One region of the Variovorax sp. efr-133-TYG-130 genome, then DNA from elsewhere that is predicted to be linked to it. Evidence: predicted binding sites of a transcription regulator. Region 1 holds the regulator's gene; the other holds the start of a gene.
The links. The regulator FliA, encoded in region 1, starts transcription of late flagellar genes. The targets are predictions, from matches to a motif close to CTAAAGTTTNNNNNNNNNNNGCCGNTA.
Positions count from the first base shown of each region.

Region 2: QRN67_RS32580 (FliC/FljB family flagellin) is a predicted target of FliA. The motif match lies at 3,926-3,952, and genes of this name have one in related genera.

Region 1 covers NZ_JARVTD010000037.1:11,638-18,963, forward strand. The annotation lists gene flhF (flagellar biosynthesis GTPase FlhF) at 1-643, shown strand, start outside; gene QRN67_RS28530 (MinD/ParA family ATP-binding protein) at 654-1,493, shown strand; gene QRN67_RS28535 (RNA polymerase sigma factor FliA) at 1,528-2,262, shown strand; gene QRN67_RS28540 (glycoside hydrolase family 15 protein) at 2,361-4,259, shown strand; gene QRN67_RS28545 (gluconokinase) at 4,225-4,764, opposite strand; gene QRN67_RS28550 (glucose 1-dehydrogenase) at 4,769-5,530, opposite strand; gene QRN67_RS28555 (2-hydroxyacid dehydrogenase) at 5,696-6,649, shown strand; gene QRN67_RS28560 (L-idonate 5-dehydrogenase) at 6,669-7,326, shown strand, end outside.
Region 2 covers NZ_JARVTD010000051.1:6,266-13,591, forward strand. The annotation lists gene fliS (flagellar export chaperone FliS) at 1-93, opposite strand, end outside; gene fliD (flagellar filament capping protein FliD) at 133-1,575, opposite strand; gene QRN67_RS32575 (flagellar protein FlaG) at 1,637-1,993, opposite strand; gene QRN67_RS32580 (FliC/FljB family flagellin) at 2,170-3,825, opposite strand; gene fliE (flagellar hook-basal body complex protein FliE) at 4,006-4,326, opposite strand; gene fliF (flagellar basal-body MS-ring/collar protein FliF) at 4,620-6,374, shown strand; gene fliG (flagellar motor switch protein FliG) at 6,367-7,326, shown strand, end outside.

The sequences.
Region 1 (7,326 bases):
GGTCGATGCGCGCACCGGCGCACCCGACACGCTCGCGCGGCTGGACTTCGAGTTCAGCGAAGGGCAGGCCGTGCGCTTCCGCGGCAAGGCCGCGCTGCGCTGCGAGGCGCAGGTCGACGTGGTGCTGCGCTTCAACGCGGCCGCGGTGGCGGCGGGCGTCGGGCGCGAGGCCATGCCCGCGCTGCGCTGCGTCGCCACGCGCATGCTCGACGCGCGCAGCGGCAACGTGCTGGCGCAGAGCTATGCGCTCACGAACATCGGCACCGAGGTGACGGCGCGCCAGCTCGCCCAATGGCAGGCCTGGGCCAACGACGCCGAGCCGTGCTTCCGCCTGCTGCGCGACGGCGTGCAGCTGGTCGGCGGCATCGGCGAACTGGGCGACCCGAACAACATGAAGCGCCTGCTCATCGCCGGCCAGATGACCACCACCGTGTGGCGCCTGGCGCAGGCCGAGGGCGAATGGGCCGACCGCACCCGCGTGCTGCTGGGCCAGCTGACCGGCCGCCCGGTGCGCAACGGCCGGCTCATGAGCGGCAGCGCGCTGTATGCGGGCGTGGGCAAGCTTTTCCTGTTGCTGGAGGCGCTGGGCACCGAGTCCACCGCGCCCGTGCAGGCGCCGCGCGCGCTGGAGCCGCAGGGTTGAGGAGATCGCAATGAGCAAGATGGTCGCGGACCAGGCCGACGGGTTGCGCCGCCTGCTGGCGCAGACGCAGACACGCGTGGTCGCGGTCACGAGCATGGGCCCGGGCGCGGGTGCCACCACGGCCGCGATGAACCTCGGCGCCGCGCTGGTGCAGCAGGGCAAGAACGTGCTGCTGCTCGATGAGCACTGTCCCAAGGTCGGCTCGGCCTGCGAGGTCTGGGCCATCGATCCGCTGGGCGGGCTGGCCGACGTGGCCTCCGGCCGGCTCACGCTCGCGAGCGCGGCGGTGCGCGCCGGCAGCGGCGTGCACGTGCTGCCCGCGCCGCCCGGCGTGGCCGGCGACGCCACCGACCCGCGCACGATGTGGCGCGACGGCGTGGTCATCGTCGACGCGGCGCTCGACAGCGAAGGCCGCCTGTCGCCGCTCGCGCAGGCCGCCGACGAACTCCTGCTGGTGCTGCAGCCGCAGCCTGCGTCGATCACCACCGCCTATGCGGGCATCAAGCGCCTGCACTACGCGCACGGACTCAAGCAATTGCGCTTCCTCGTCAACGGCGTGGCCGAGGTCGAGGCGGCGCGCCGGATCATGAGCAACCTGGCCAACGCCGGCAGCCGCTACCTGGCGCTGTCGCTGGAGGCGGCCGGCTGGGCCCGCTTCGACGCGCGCGTCGCCGATGCATGGCGGCTGAAGCAGACCATCGTCGAGGCCTTTCCCGCGAGCGCGGCGGCGGTCGATTTCCGCCGCGTGGCCGACGACATGGGCCGCTGGCCCTGGCGCGCCGATGCGCGCGCCGGCGTTGCTCCAGGCAAGCCAGCCCAGGCCGTGATGCACGCGGCCGCAGCCGCCTGACCCGGTTCCGGCAGATAACCGCAAGAGGACGTCCGTGTACACCGCACAGGGAACCATCGAGAAATCGCACCTGCTGGCGCAGCATCAGCCGCTGGTGCGCCGCATCGCATTGCAGATGATGGCCAAGCTGCCCGCCAGCGTGGAGCTGGACGACCTGATCCAGGCCGGCATGCTGGGCCTGCTGGATGCGTCCAGCCGCTACCAGGACAACCGTGGAGCGCAGTTCGAGACCTTCGTCAGCCAGCGCATCCGCGGCGCCATGCTCGACGAACTGCGCGCCAGCGACTGGGGCTCGCGCGGCCTGCGCCAGTCGGCCCGTGGCATCGAGAAGGCCATTCATGCGCTCGGCCACCGGCTCGGGCGCGCGCCGAGCGAAGGCGAGATCGCCAAGGAACTGAAGATGGACCTGGAGGCCTACCAGTCCATGCTGCAGGAGATACATGGCTGCCAGCTGCTCTACGTGGAGGACTTCGCGAAGGACGACCCGGACAACCCGTTCCTGGACATCCACTCGCAGGACGCGCGCCGCGACCGGCGCAGTGGCGACGACCCGCTGGAGCAACTGCTGGAGAGCGGCTTCCGCCACCAGCTGGTGGATGCGATTTCGGCGCTGCCGGAGCGCGACCAGCTGCTGCTGAACCTCTACTACGAGGAAGAATTGAACCTGCGCGAAATCGGCGCCATCTTGGAAGTGAGCCAGTCGCGCGTGTGCCAGCTGCACAGCCAGGCGATCAGCAGGCTGCGCGCGAAGCTCAAGGACCTGCTCTGACGACGACGCAGCCGGCCGCGGCCGGATAGGCGTTGTCCGGCAGCACTTGGCGCCGCTCTCCGGCGCGGTGCCGCCGGCCGGCGGGCGATGCTCACGGCTTGTCTCAGCCGCCAAAAAATAAGCAACCCTCGACGCGCCGGCGGCATGCCCGCCCGGCACGGCCCATTGCCGACTATGCGCTGATCGGCTCCACCCACAGCGCCGCGCTGGTGCACCTGGGCGGCGACATCGAGTGGCTGTGCCTGCCGCGCTTCGATTCCGCCGCCATGTTCGCGAGCCTGCTCGGCGACGAGCGCAACGGCCGTTGGACCATGCGCGCCAGGAGCGCCAAGGCCCGGGTCACGCGCCGCTACCTGCCCGGCACCATGGTGCTGGAGACCACCATCCACACCGCCAAGGGCACGGCCCTGGTGACCGACTTCATGCCGCGCCCGGCCGCGGGCGGCACGCACGAGGTGGTGCGCATCGTGCGGGGCGTGCGCGGCGCGGTGAACATGCACACCGAGTTGCGCATCCGCTTCAACTACGGCGAGTGGTGCCCCTGGGTCGAGCGGCGCGACGGCGCGGTGCATGCCGTCGCCGGGCCCGATGCGGTGCGGATCAGCTCCGGCGTGCCGCTGGTCAATGAAGACTTTGCGAGCCGTGCCGATTTCACCGTGCTGGCCGGGCAGTCGATCGCGTTCGTGCTCGACTGGTTTCCCTCGCACGAGAAACCGCCGGTCACGCGCGACGCCAGCGCGTTGCTGGCCCAGGCCAGCGCCGAGTGGTGCGCATGGACCGATCGCTGCGGCTACCACGGCGAGTACCGCGAGCCGGTGATGCGTTCGCTGCTCACGCTCAAGGCGCTGACCTACGAGCCCACAGGCGGCATCGTCGCCGCGCCCAGCACCTCGCTGCCCGAGCAGCCCGGCGGCGAGCGCAACTGGGACTACCGCTTCTGCTGGCTGCGCGACGCCGCGCTCACGCTCTACGCGCTGATCGGCTCCGGCTATGTGGAAGAGGCCAGCGCATGGCGCTGGTGGCTGATGCGCGCCGTGGGCGGCTCGCCCGAGGAACTGCAGGTGATGTACGGCTTGCACGGCGAACGCTCGCTCACCGAACTGGAACTCGGCTGGCTGCCGGGCTACGACGGCAGCCGGCCGGTGCGCATCGGCAACGGCGCGCACGGGCAGCGCCAGCTCGACGTGTACGGCTCGGTCATCGCGGCTTTCCATGCGGCGCGCAAGGCGGGCCTGGCGGACATGGACAAGGTCTGGCCGCTGGAGCGCGCCATCGCGAAGCAGCTCATGGTGCTGTGGAAGCAGCCCGACTGCAGCCTGTGGGAAGTGCGCGGCGAGCCGCGCCACTTCGTCCACTCCAAGATCATGTGCTGGCTGGCCTTCGACCGCATGATCGCGAGCGCGGAAGACTTCGGTCTCGAAGGGCCGGTCGACCACTGGCGCGCGGCGCGCGACGAGATCCATGCCGAGGTCTGCGCGCGCGGCTACGACGCGGCCAGCAATTCCTTCGTGCAGTACTACGGCGCCGACACGGTCGATGCGGCATTGCTGTGGATGCCGCTGATCGGCTTCCTGCCCATCCACGATCCGCGCGTGCAGGGAACCATCGCGCGCGTCGAGAAAGAACTGATCTTCAACGGGCTGGTGTATCGCTACCGCACCGAGAAAGGCGTCGACGGCCTGGAAGGCGGGGAGGGCGCGTTCCTCGCCTGCAGCTTCTGGCTGACGAACGTCTACGTGGCCATGGGCAAGCTGCGCAAGGCACGCGTGCTGTTCAAGCGGCTGCTGGCGCTGGGCAACGACCTGGGCCTGTTCGCGGAGGAATACGACCCGGTCGGGCGGCGGCAGCTCGGCAATTTTCCGCAGGCGTTCTCGCACATCGGGCTGATCAACAGCGCGCATGCGCTGGTGTCCGCGGCGGGCGGCGTGTGGGAGCTGGCGGACCTCGACGGCAAGGCGCCGCTCAAGCGGCGGCGGCGTCCTTCGCGTGGCGGGTGAGCCGTGCGCCGATGTCGGACACGATTTGCGCCACGGGCTTGTCGATGGCGGCATGCCACACGTCCGTTTCGCTCGGGTCCGGCCGTTCCAGCGTCCGCAACTGGCTGTCGAGCAGGCTGGGCGGCATGTAGTGGCCGGTGCGCCGTTCCAGGCGCTGGCGGATGAGCGCATCGGGCCCGTCCAGGAACACGAACTGCAGCGACGGCGACGCGGCACGCAGCCGGTCGCGGTAGGCGCGCCGCAGTGCGGAGCAGGCCACCAGCACGCCGCGCGGCGCGGCGGTGCGGTCGGCCAGGTTGTCGCCCACGCGGTCGAGCCATGGCCAGCGGTCCGCGTCGCCCAGCGGCTGGCCGGCCCGCATGCGCGCCACGGCTTCGGGCAGGTGAAGGTCGTCGGCGTCGATCCAGGGCAGCGCGAGCAACTGCGCCAGCCCCGCCGCCACGCTGCTCTTGCCGGTGCCCGACACGCCCATCACCACCACGCAGGTGCGCTGCTGCGCGTGCATGCGGCTACAGGCTCGCGGTGATGCCGCCGTCCACGTACAGGATGTGGCCGTTGACGAAGCTCGAGGCGTCCGACGCGAGGAAGATGGCCGCGCCGCCGAGTTCCTCGACGTCCCCCCAGCGGCCGGCCGGCGTGCGGCCCGACAGCCAGGCCGTGAAGGCCTCGTCGGCCACCAGCGCCTGCGTCAGTTCGGTCTTGAAGTAGCCGGGGCCCAGGCCGTTGACCTGGATGCCGTGCTTGCCCAGGTCGATGGCCATGCCCTTGGTGAGCATCTTCACCGCGCCCTTGGTGGCGGCGTAGGGCGCGATGCCGGGGCGGCCCAGCTCGCTTTGCACCGAGCACACGTTGATGATCTTGCCGCGCTTGCGCTCGATCATGCGCTGCGCCACGAAGCGGCCCACGAAGAACACGCTGTCGATGTTGGTGGTCGTGATCTTGTGCCAGGCGTCGATGGGGAATTCGGCGAATGCGCCGCGGTGCTGCATGCCCGCGTTGTTGACCAGGATGTCGATGGGGCCGATGCCGGACTCGACCGCGGCCACGCCGGCCTCGACCGCCGCGGCATCCGTCACGTCGAAGGCGACCGATTCGGCCGCGATGCCCCGGGCGCGCAGTGCGTCGCGCGCGGCGGTGAGTGCGGCTGCGTCGCGTGCGTTGAGCACGACGCGCGCGCCGGCCTGGCCCAGTGCCGCCGCCAGCGCGAAGCCGATGCCCTTGCTGGAGCCGGTGACGAGGGCGGTGCGCCCGGAAAGATCGAACAGTTTCAAGAAGAGCTCCTTGGTACGGGGCGTGAGCGGGGTGCCACGGTACGTGGCAACGGCAGGAAGTTACCGGTATCTTTTGAAAACGTCAATGGGTGAAGCCCGTGCTGGCTTTGCTGCAAGCAATTCGTTAGAGTTGCCGGTATCTTTCATGCCGCAGGAGACTTCCGCTTGACCGCTACCGCCATTTCCCCGCACGTGCTCCTGGCCGGCGCCTATCCCGAGTGGGACATGGCGCCGATGCGGGCGGCCTACACCTTGCACCACCTGTGGGAGGCGCCGGACCCGGCGGCCTTCGTCGCCGAACATGCGGCCGACATCCGCGCCATCGCCACGCGCGGCGAACTGGGCGCGAGCGCGGAGCTCATCGCGTCGCTGCCCAGGCTGGAGCTGGTCGCCTGCTACGGCGTGGGCACCGACGCCATCGATCTCGCCGCCTGCCGCGCGCGCGGCATCCGCGTGACCAACACGCCCGACGTGCTCAACGGCGACGTGGCAGACCTTGCCGTGGGGCTCACGCTGGCGCTGCAGCGGCGCATAGCGGCCAGCGACCAGTTCGTGCGCAGCGGCGCATGGGCGCAAGGCGGCGTACCGCTGGCCACGCGCGTCTTCGGCCAGCGCGTCGGCATCGCCGGTTTCGGCCGCATCGGCAGCACCATCGCGAAGCGGCTCTCGGGCTTCGACGTGGAGCTGGGCTACTTCAGCCGCACCCCGAAGGCAGACAGCCCGCACCGCCACTTCGCGAGCCTGAGCGCGATGGCCGACTGGTGCGACGTGCTCATCGTCATCCTGCCGGGCGGCGAGGCCACGCGCGGCATCGTGAATGCCGAAGTGCTGCAGGCGCTGGGCCCCAGGGGCTGGCTGGTGAACGTGTCGCGCGGCACCACCGTCGACGAAGCCGCGCTGCTGCAGGCGCTGGAGGCGCGCAGCATTGCCGGCGCGGGGCTCGACGTGTTCCTCAACGAGCCGCGCATCGACCCGCGCTTCGCCGCGCTCGACAACGTGGTGCTGACCCCGCACCATGGCAGCGGCACCGAACAGACGCGCCGCGCCATGGGCGAGCTGGTGCGCCGCAACCTCGAGGCCCACTTCGCGGGCCAGCCTCTCATCACCCCCGTGGCCTGATCGCCCGAAGGAAAGAATCATGCGTTTGCGTTGTATGTGCCTCGTGATCCACGCCCCCGACGACCTGCGGCTGGACGAACAGGACGCCGGGGAAATCGGCCCCGGCCAGGTATTGGTGAAGGTCGGCATGGGCGGCATCTGCGGCTCCGACCTGCACTACTTTCACAACGGCGGTTTCGGCACCGTGCGCATCAAGGAGCCGATGGTGCTGGGCCACGAGGTGGCCGGCACCGTGGTGGCGGTGGCGCCCGGCGTGGAGAGCGTGCGCATCGGCGACAAGGTGGCCGTCAACCCGAGCCGTCCCTGCGGCGCCTGCAAGTTCTGCCTCGAAGGCCTGCCCAACCAGTGCCTGGACATGCGCTTCTACGGCAGCGCGATGCGCACGCCGCACGTACAGGGCGCGTTCCGCAACATGCTGCTGTGCGAGGCCACGCAGTGCGTGAAGGTGGCCGACCACGTGCCGCTGCGGCTGGCCGCGCTGGCCGAGCCGTTCTCGGTGGGGCTGCACGGCGTGTCGCGTGCCGGGCCGCTGCTGGGCAAGCGCGTGCTGGTGTCGGGCTGCGGCCCGATCGGCGTGCTGGCCATCGCGGCGGCGCGCGCGCACGGCGCGGCCGAGATCACCGCCACCGACGTGGTCGACGAGCCGCTGGCCATTGCACGCGCCATGGGCGCCGACC
Region 2 (7,326 bases), on a different contig from region 1:
GAGCTGGTGCGGCGACGCGCTCATCACGCTCGTTTCCACGCCGACGCGCGCATAAGCGCCGGCGCCGGTGCGCATGTTGTGAGAGGTGTACATCTGCGGTTGCTCCGGATGGGTCTGCGTCTTCTGCGCCGCTTACTTGCTGCTCTTGGTCAGCGCGTCGAACTGCTGCGTGAGGTAGCTCTTGGTGTTGTTCAGCTTGCCGATCAGCACGTCGAGCTGGTTGAACTGCTTGCGGTAACGGTCGACCGTGGAGTCCACGCGCACCTGCATCGCGTCGTACTGGTCGTCGAGCTTCTTGATCGTCGAGGTCACACCGTCGCTGGCCACCTTCAGGGCGTTGGCGTTGAGGTCGGTCACGATCGCGTCGATCTGCTTGCCGTAGCCGCCCGTGCTGCCAGTCGCGCTGGAGAACAGGTTGGCCACGCCCTTCAGGTTGGCGCCCAGGGCCTTGTCGAGCTTGTCGGAGTCCACGGCCAGGGTGCCGTCCTTCTGGAAGGCCACGCCGATCTCGGTGAGCACCTTCATGTCGTTCACGCCGCCGGCCTGCGGCGTGGTGAGCGCCTGGCGGATGCGCGTCTGCAGGTTGCGCAGCGTGCTGTCGCCCACCAGCGCGGCGGCCGTCTTGGTGGTCGCGTCGTAGGCGGTGAGCGTCTTGGCGGTGCTCTGCAGGCTGTTGTAGGCCTTCACGAAATCGTTGATCGCCGTCTTCACGCCGGCCGAGTTCTCCTTCATCGCCAGGCCGGTCTTGCCGGTGCCCACCAGCGTGAGCGTGGTGCCCTGGATGGCGTCCTTGACGGTGTTGGTCGCGCTGGTCACGTCGATGCCGTTGACGTTGAGCTTGGCGTTCTGCGCCGCCGCCGTCTGCTTCAGGTTCTGCGTGCCGGCCGGGTCGTTGTTCAGCAGGCCCTGCAGCGCCGCGTCGCCGTCCACCGAGATGCGCATGCTCGACTTCTCGCCGGTCGCCGTGGAAGTCAGCACCAGGCGGTTGGGCGCGCCGCTGCCGTCGCTCACGATCGCCGCGGTCACGCCGGCGTTGGCGTCGTTGATCGCCTTGCGGATTCCTTCGAGCGTGTTGTTGCTCGAATCGATGGTGATCGACTTGGCGGGCTGGCTCGCATCCGCGGTGAAGGCGGCGCCGGTGTACTGGCCGGTCGCGGCATTGAGCGTGCCGCCGGTGATGGCGCCGAAGTCGATGGTGATCTTGCCGCTGCCGATGGCGGTCTTGGTATCGACCTGGCCCGCGCTCACCAGGGTCTGCGCCTGCGCGAGCTGCGACACGTCGATGGTGTAGCTGCCGGCCGAGCTCACGTCGGTGGAAGACGCGGAAAGAATGCCGCTGACCGTGGGCGTGCCGGTCACGCTCTGGAACAGCGTCGGGTCGCCCAGCTTCTTGGCGGCCGCCTGCAGCGTGCCGAGCGCGCTCTGGATCGTGCCGTAGGCCGACAGCTTGCTCGTGTAGCTCTTTGCCTTGGCCTGCAACGCCACCAGCGGCTGGCTCTCGGCCGTCTCGAGTTTCGTGAGCAGGGTTGCGAGGTCGAGATTGGCGCCGACGCCGAGACTGGTGATGGTTGCCATGTGATTGCTTTCCTGTCGTGTAGTTGATTGCCGTCGCTGGAGAAACCGGTGTGCCGCGGCCTCAGGCCGCGTGGTCCACCAGGAGGCCTTTGCCGTCGCTCATCAGCTTCGCCATGCGCACGACTTCTTCATTGGGGATCTGGCGGATGACCTCGCCGCTGGCGCGGTCCACCACCTTGACGATGACTTTGTCGGTGTCCTTGTCGACCTCGAAGCTCAGGCCAACCTCGCGAAGCGAGAGCGCCTTGTTCACCTGGCGCACCGCCTGCTCCACCTGCACCGGCGTCGCCTGTTCCTTCGCGTCGTCCTTCTCGGCCGTGGCCGCGCCGCGCGCACCCGCACCCGCAACGTCACCGAGGAGCAGTTGCGTCCACTGGCTTTCTTTCACGGAGTTCGCCGGCACGGGGTTCAACATCATTTCCACCTTGTCTTGCTGGGTTCGCTGTGCTCTGCGGCCTCGCCTGTCGGGGCATGGCCGCAGAGGACAGCGCAGGCGGCTCCGGCTTGCCCCGGTTGCCTGCGCCCACCGGACCCCACCCTTGCGGGAGGGGCCCGGCTTTTCCTTGCTGTTGCTGGCTAACTAAGCCTTGTCGATCAACGCAGGAGCGACAGCACGCCTTGCGTGGTCTGGTTGGCTTGCGACAGCACCGAGGTACCTGCTTGCTGCAGGATCTGGGCGCGCGTCATGTTCGACACTTCGACCGCGTAGTCGGCGTCCTGGATGCGCGAACGCGACGACGACAGGTTGGTCACCGTGGTGCCGAGGTTGGCGATCACGGAGTCGAAACGGTTCTGCACCGCGCCCAGCGAGCCGCGCAGCGTGTCGACCTTGGCCAGGGCCGCGTCCAGGGCAGCCAGCGGGTCGGTCGTCTTCGTGCCCTTGCTGGTCGTGTCCGTGGTCAGCTTGCCGGCCGAGTTGATGTATGCCGTGGCGCCGACCTGTGCGGCGTACTTGCCGGTACCGGTCGTCGAGGCAACGGTCACTTCGCCGTTGACCGCGTTGACTGCGTAGTCGGTGGTGTACGACGCGGTCTTGGTCATTGCCTTGTCGTTGTCCATGTACGTGTCGCTGGACTGGCCACCGGCCGCAGCGAACGTCACGGTCGAGGCGAAGATGCCCTGGCCGAGGTTGACCGTGGAAGCAGCGCCGGCAACGGCGGTCTTGACGTCGTCCTTCGACACCGTCTTGGTGTACGTGAAGCCGGAGTTGGCGCCAGCAGCGAAGTTGTAGGTCGTGCCGTTGAGCTTGATGCTCGAAGCGCCGGCGCCGGTGTCGGCACCGCCGAACAGCGTTGCAGCGGTGGCGGCCGGGGGAGCGCCGACGTTGTTGGTCGTCAGGTTGCCGCCGGAGATGTAGGCTGCCTGGCCGCCGATCGTGATCGCGCCGGCGCTGTCGACTTCGAAGTTCGTGGAGCCGCTGGCACCCGTGAACGTGCCGGAGTACTTGTTGCCGGCCGTCGGCAGCAGCGTCGCGGCGAAAGCCGTGGTGGGCGCGCCGGTGGCGACCGTGGCGGTCGTCGTGAAGTTGCCGGCGGTAGCGTCGTACTTGTAGGTGGTCGCACCCACGACGGCGGTGTTGCCGTCCTGCATGGCGTCGACTGCCTGCTCGGCCGTCACCTTGGCGAAGCTGGTCGTCACGGTGTAGGGGCCCGTGCCGGTGGCGCCAGCCTTGGTCAGGTCGTTGACGTTGGCCTTGACGTTGGCGGAAACGCCCTTGCCGTTGACGTTGAAGCCGTCCAGGCCCAGGGTCTTGGCGCTGATTTCCTGCAGGTCGATGTCAATGGTTTCGCCATCGTTCGCGCCGACTTGCACGGTCAGCTTGCCGGCGTTGGCCGACAGGACCTTCACGCCGTTGAACTGGGTCTGTTCCGACACGCGGTTGATTTCGTTCAGGCGCTGGGTGATTTCACCCTGGATCGAGTCCAGGTCGGTCGCCGAGTTCGTGCCCGTGCCGGCTTGCACCGACAGTTCGCGGATGCGCTGCAGGTTGTTGTTGACTTCGGTCAGCGCGCCTTCGGTCGTCTGAGCGATCGAGATGCCGTCGTTGGCGTTGCGCGTTGCTTGCGTCAGGCCCTTGATGTTGGCCGTGAAGCGGTTGGCGATGGCCTGGCCGGCTGCATCGTCCTTGGCGCTGTTGATGCGCATGCCGGACGACAGGCGCTCGATGGCGCTGTTCAAGGCCGACTGCGACTTGTTCAGGTTGTTCTGCGTGAGCAGAGAAAGGCTGTTCGTGTTGATGACTTGCGCCATGTTCGACTCCTGATTGATGAAAAAAGGTTGTGGACTCCGGCTTTCGGCCGTAACGCTGGACCCGCTTCCACTGTGAGACTCAAGCCATCGTTGATTTGGTTATCGGCCGGAGCTTTCAAACATTTAGGGCGGCGCACAAAAAAGTTCACCAGGACCGCCGGGGGCCACAACCTCCCGCCATCAGGCCTGCAGGCTCATCACCTCCTGGTAGGCGCCCACCAGGCGGTTGCGCACCTGCAATCCGGTCTGGAACGCCACGTTGGCCTTCTGCAGGTCGACCATCACGTCGTTGAGCGCCACGCCCGGCTTGCCCATTTCGAAGGACTCGGCCTGCGCATAGGCGCCTTGCTGGGCGTTGCTGATGTTGGCGAGCGAGCGCTTCAGCTCCGCGGCAAAGCCGCCGCCTGCCTCGGCGGGCGCGGCGCTCGCGGGCGCGATGCCGGTGTTGAGCGCGGTGACGCGCATCTGCTGCAGGACGGATTCGATGGCGCTGATCGACATGGCTGGGTTCTTTCTCTTTGAACACTTCTGCGTGACTTGACAAGGAGGGACCAAAGCCCCTCGGCCGGCACGCAGCGTATCAAGGGAAGACCCGGATTCAAGCGCCCAACTGAGGGCAAAAACCCCGGCTGTTCGACCGATCGAATTCCTTGCGTCTGTTGACAATCGTTCGCGAAACGAACAGGCCGCGGACGACATCACCGGCCACCCGGAATGACATCTCAACACCGAATTTCTTCTCTCGACATGGCTCTCGACCCCTGCGGCCGCCCGGCCATGACCAAGGTGCCCGCATGAGCACGGCGGCACCCGCCGGCGAGCCGCCGGCGGCCGGCAACGGCCTGCCACCGATCCTGGAACGCCTGCGCGCGCAGCCGAAGCTGCCGCTGATCGTCGGCGGCGCGGCCCTGGTGGCCGCGGCCGCCGCGTTCGTGCTGTGGAGCCGCACGCCCGACTACAAGGTGCTCTATACCAATGTGTCGGACCGCGACGGCGGCGCGATCATCGCGTCGCTGCAGCAGATGAACGTTCCCTACAAGTTCGCCGATGGCGGCGGCGCGATCCTGATCGCCGGCGACAAGGTCGCGGAAACGCGCCTCAAGCTCGCGGCACAGGGCCTGCCCAAGGCCGGCGGCGTCGGCTTCGAACTGATGGACAACCAGAAGTTCGGCACCAGCCAGTTCGCCGAGCAGATCAACTACCAGCGCGGGCTGGAAGGAGAGCTGGCGCGCTCCATCGAATCCATCGGCAGCATCGAGTCGGCCCGGGTGCACCTGGCGCTGCCCAAGCCGTCGCTGTTCGTGCGCGACCAGAAGAAGCCTTCGGCCTCCGTGGTGCTGAACCTGATGCGCGGGCGCAGCATCGACGAAGGCCAGGTCAGCGCCATCGTGCACATGGTCTCCAGCAGCGTGCCCGACCTGGACGCCAAGAGCGTGACCGTGGTCGACCAGCGCGGCAACCTGCTGTCTTCCGCGCGCGGCACCGAGCGCGGGCTGGACGTGAGCCAGCTCAAGTATGCGCAGGAGATCGAGCAGAACTACATCCGCCGCATCGAGGCCATCCTGCAACCCATCGTGGGCGCGAACAACGTGCGCGCCCAGGTCGCGGCCGACATCGACTTTTCGGTGGTCGAGCACACCGACGAGAAGTACAAGCCCAACCAGGACCCGTCGCAGGCCGCCGTGCGCAGCCAGCAGTCGAGCGAGTCGGCGCAGCACAACGGCGCCCCGCCCGGCGGCGTGCCCGGCGCCCTGACCAACCAGCCGCCGGTGAACCCGACGGCACCCATCGTCGGCCCGCGCGCGCCCAACGCCCCCGGCACGCCGCCACCCGGCGCGCCCGGTGCGCCCGGCACCCCCGGCACCCCCGGCGCCCAGGGCGCACAAGGTGCGACCACCGCCTCCACCGCGGGCGCGGCCACCGGCCCGAGCAGCACCCGCAAGGACACCACCACCAACTACGAACTCGACCGCACCATCCGCCACGTGCAGCAGGCCGCCGGCGGCGTGAAGCGGCTGTCGGTCGCGGTGGTCGTGAACAACCGCGACGCGGTCGATGCCGCCGGCAAGGTCAACAGCCGCGCGCTCACGCCCGCCGAGCTGGAGCAGATCCGCAACCTGGCGAAGGAAGCCATGGGCTTCAGCCAGGACCGCGGCGACTCGCTCAACGTGGTCAACAGCGCCTTCGCCCGCGACGCCGACAGCGGCCCCGCGCCCGAAGTACCGTTCTGGCGCGACCGCGAGAACATCGAGATCGGCAAGACGGTGGGCCAGTACCTGCTGTATGCGCTGATCGCGCTGTTCGCCTGGCTGGCCGTGCTGCGGCCGCTGACGCGCCGCCATGCGCCCGCCGCGCCGGCACCGGTCCCCGTGGCCGCCGTCGAGCCGGCCGCCGCGCCCGACCCCGACACGCCGTCCGCCGAGGAGAGCCTGCGCGAACGCGAGGCCAGCCGCAAGAAGGCCGACATGGACTATGCCCACCAGCTCGCCGACAAGGATCCGAAGCTGGTGGCCGCCCTGATCCAGCACTGGATGAACACCGATGAGTAGCGAACTGGGAACCCGCAAGAGCGCCATCTTGCTGATGGCGCTGGGCGAAGACCGCGCGGCCGCCGCACTGCACCAGCTGCCCACCTCCGAGGTGCAGGCACTGGGCCTGGCGATGTCCAAGCTGACCTCCGTCTCCAAGGAGGAGCTGGCATCCGTGCTGGCCGAGTTCCGCGAAGAGACCGAGCAGCTGTCGGCCCTGCACCTGGGCTCCACCAGCTACATCCGCGCCGTGCTGAAGAAGGCGCTGGGCGACGACCGCGCGAGCAACCTGCTGGAAGACATCCTGCAGCCCGACGAGCCGCGCGGCGGCATCGAGCGGCTCAACGAACTCGAGGCCGGCGAGGTGGCCGAGCTCATCCGCGACGAGCATCCGCAGATCCTCGCGACGCTGGTGGTTCACCTGGACCGCATGAAGGCTTCCGAAGTGCTGGAGAAGCTGCCCACGCGCCTGCGCCACGACGTGATCATGCGCGTGGCGACGCTCGGCGGCGTGCAGCCGTCCGCGCTGAAGGAGCTGACCGACGTGCTGACCGAAATGCTCGCGGGCCAGGGCGTGCGGCGCAGCCGCCTGGGCGGCGTGCGCGCGGCGGCCGAGATCGTCAACCTCATGAGCACCGCGGTCGAAGAAGAAGCCATCGCCCACGTCCGCGAGAAGGACGAGGCGCTGGCACAGCGCATCGTCGACGAGATGTTCGTGTTCGAGAACCTGCTGGGCCTGGAAGACCGCAGCATCCAGCGCCTGCTCAAGGACATCGAGTCCGACTCGCTCATCATCGCGCTCAAGGGCGCGCCGATGGAGCTGCGCGACAAGTTCCTCAACAACATGTCGCAACGCGCCGCCGAGACGCTGCGCGAGGACATGGAACTGCGCGGCCCCGTGCGCGTCTCGCAGGTCGAGACCGAACAGAAGGCCATCCTGCAGGTCGCCCGCCGTCTGGCGGAGGCCGGCGAA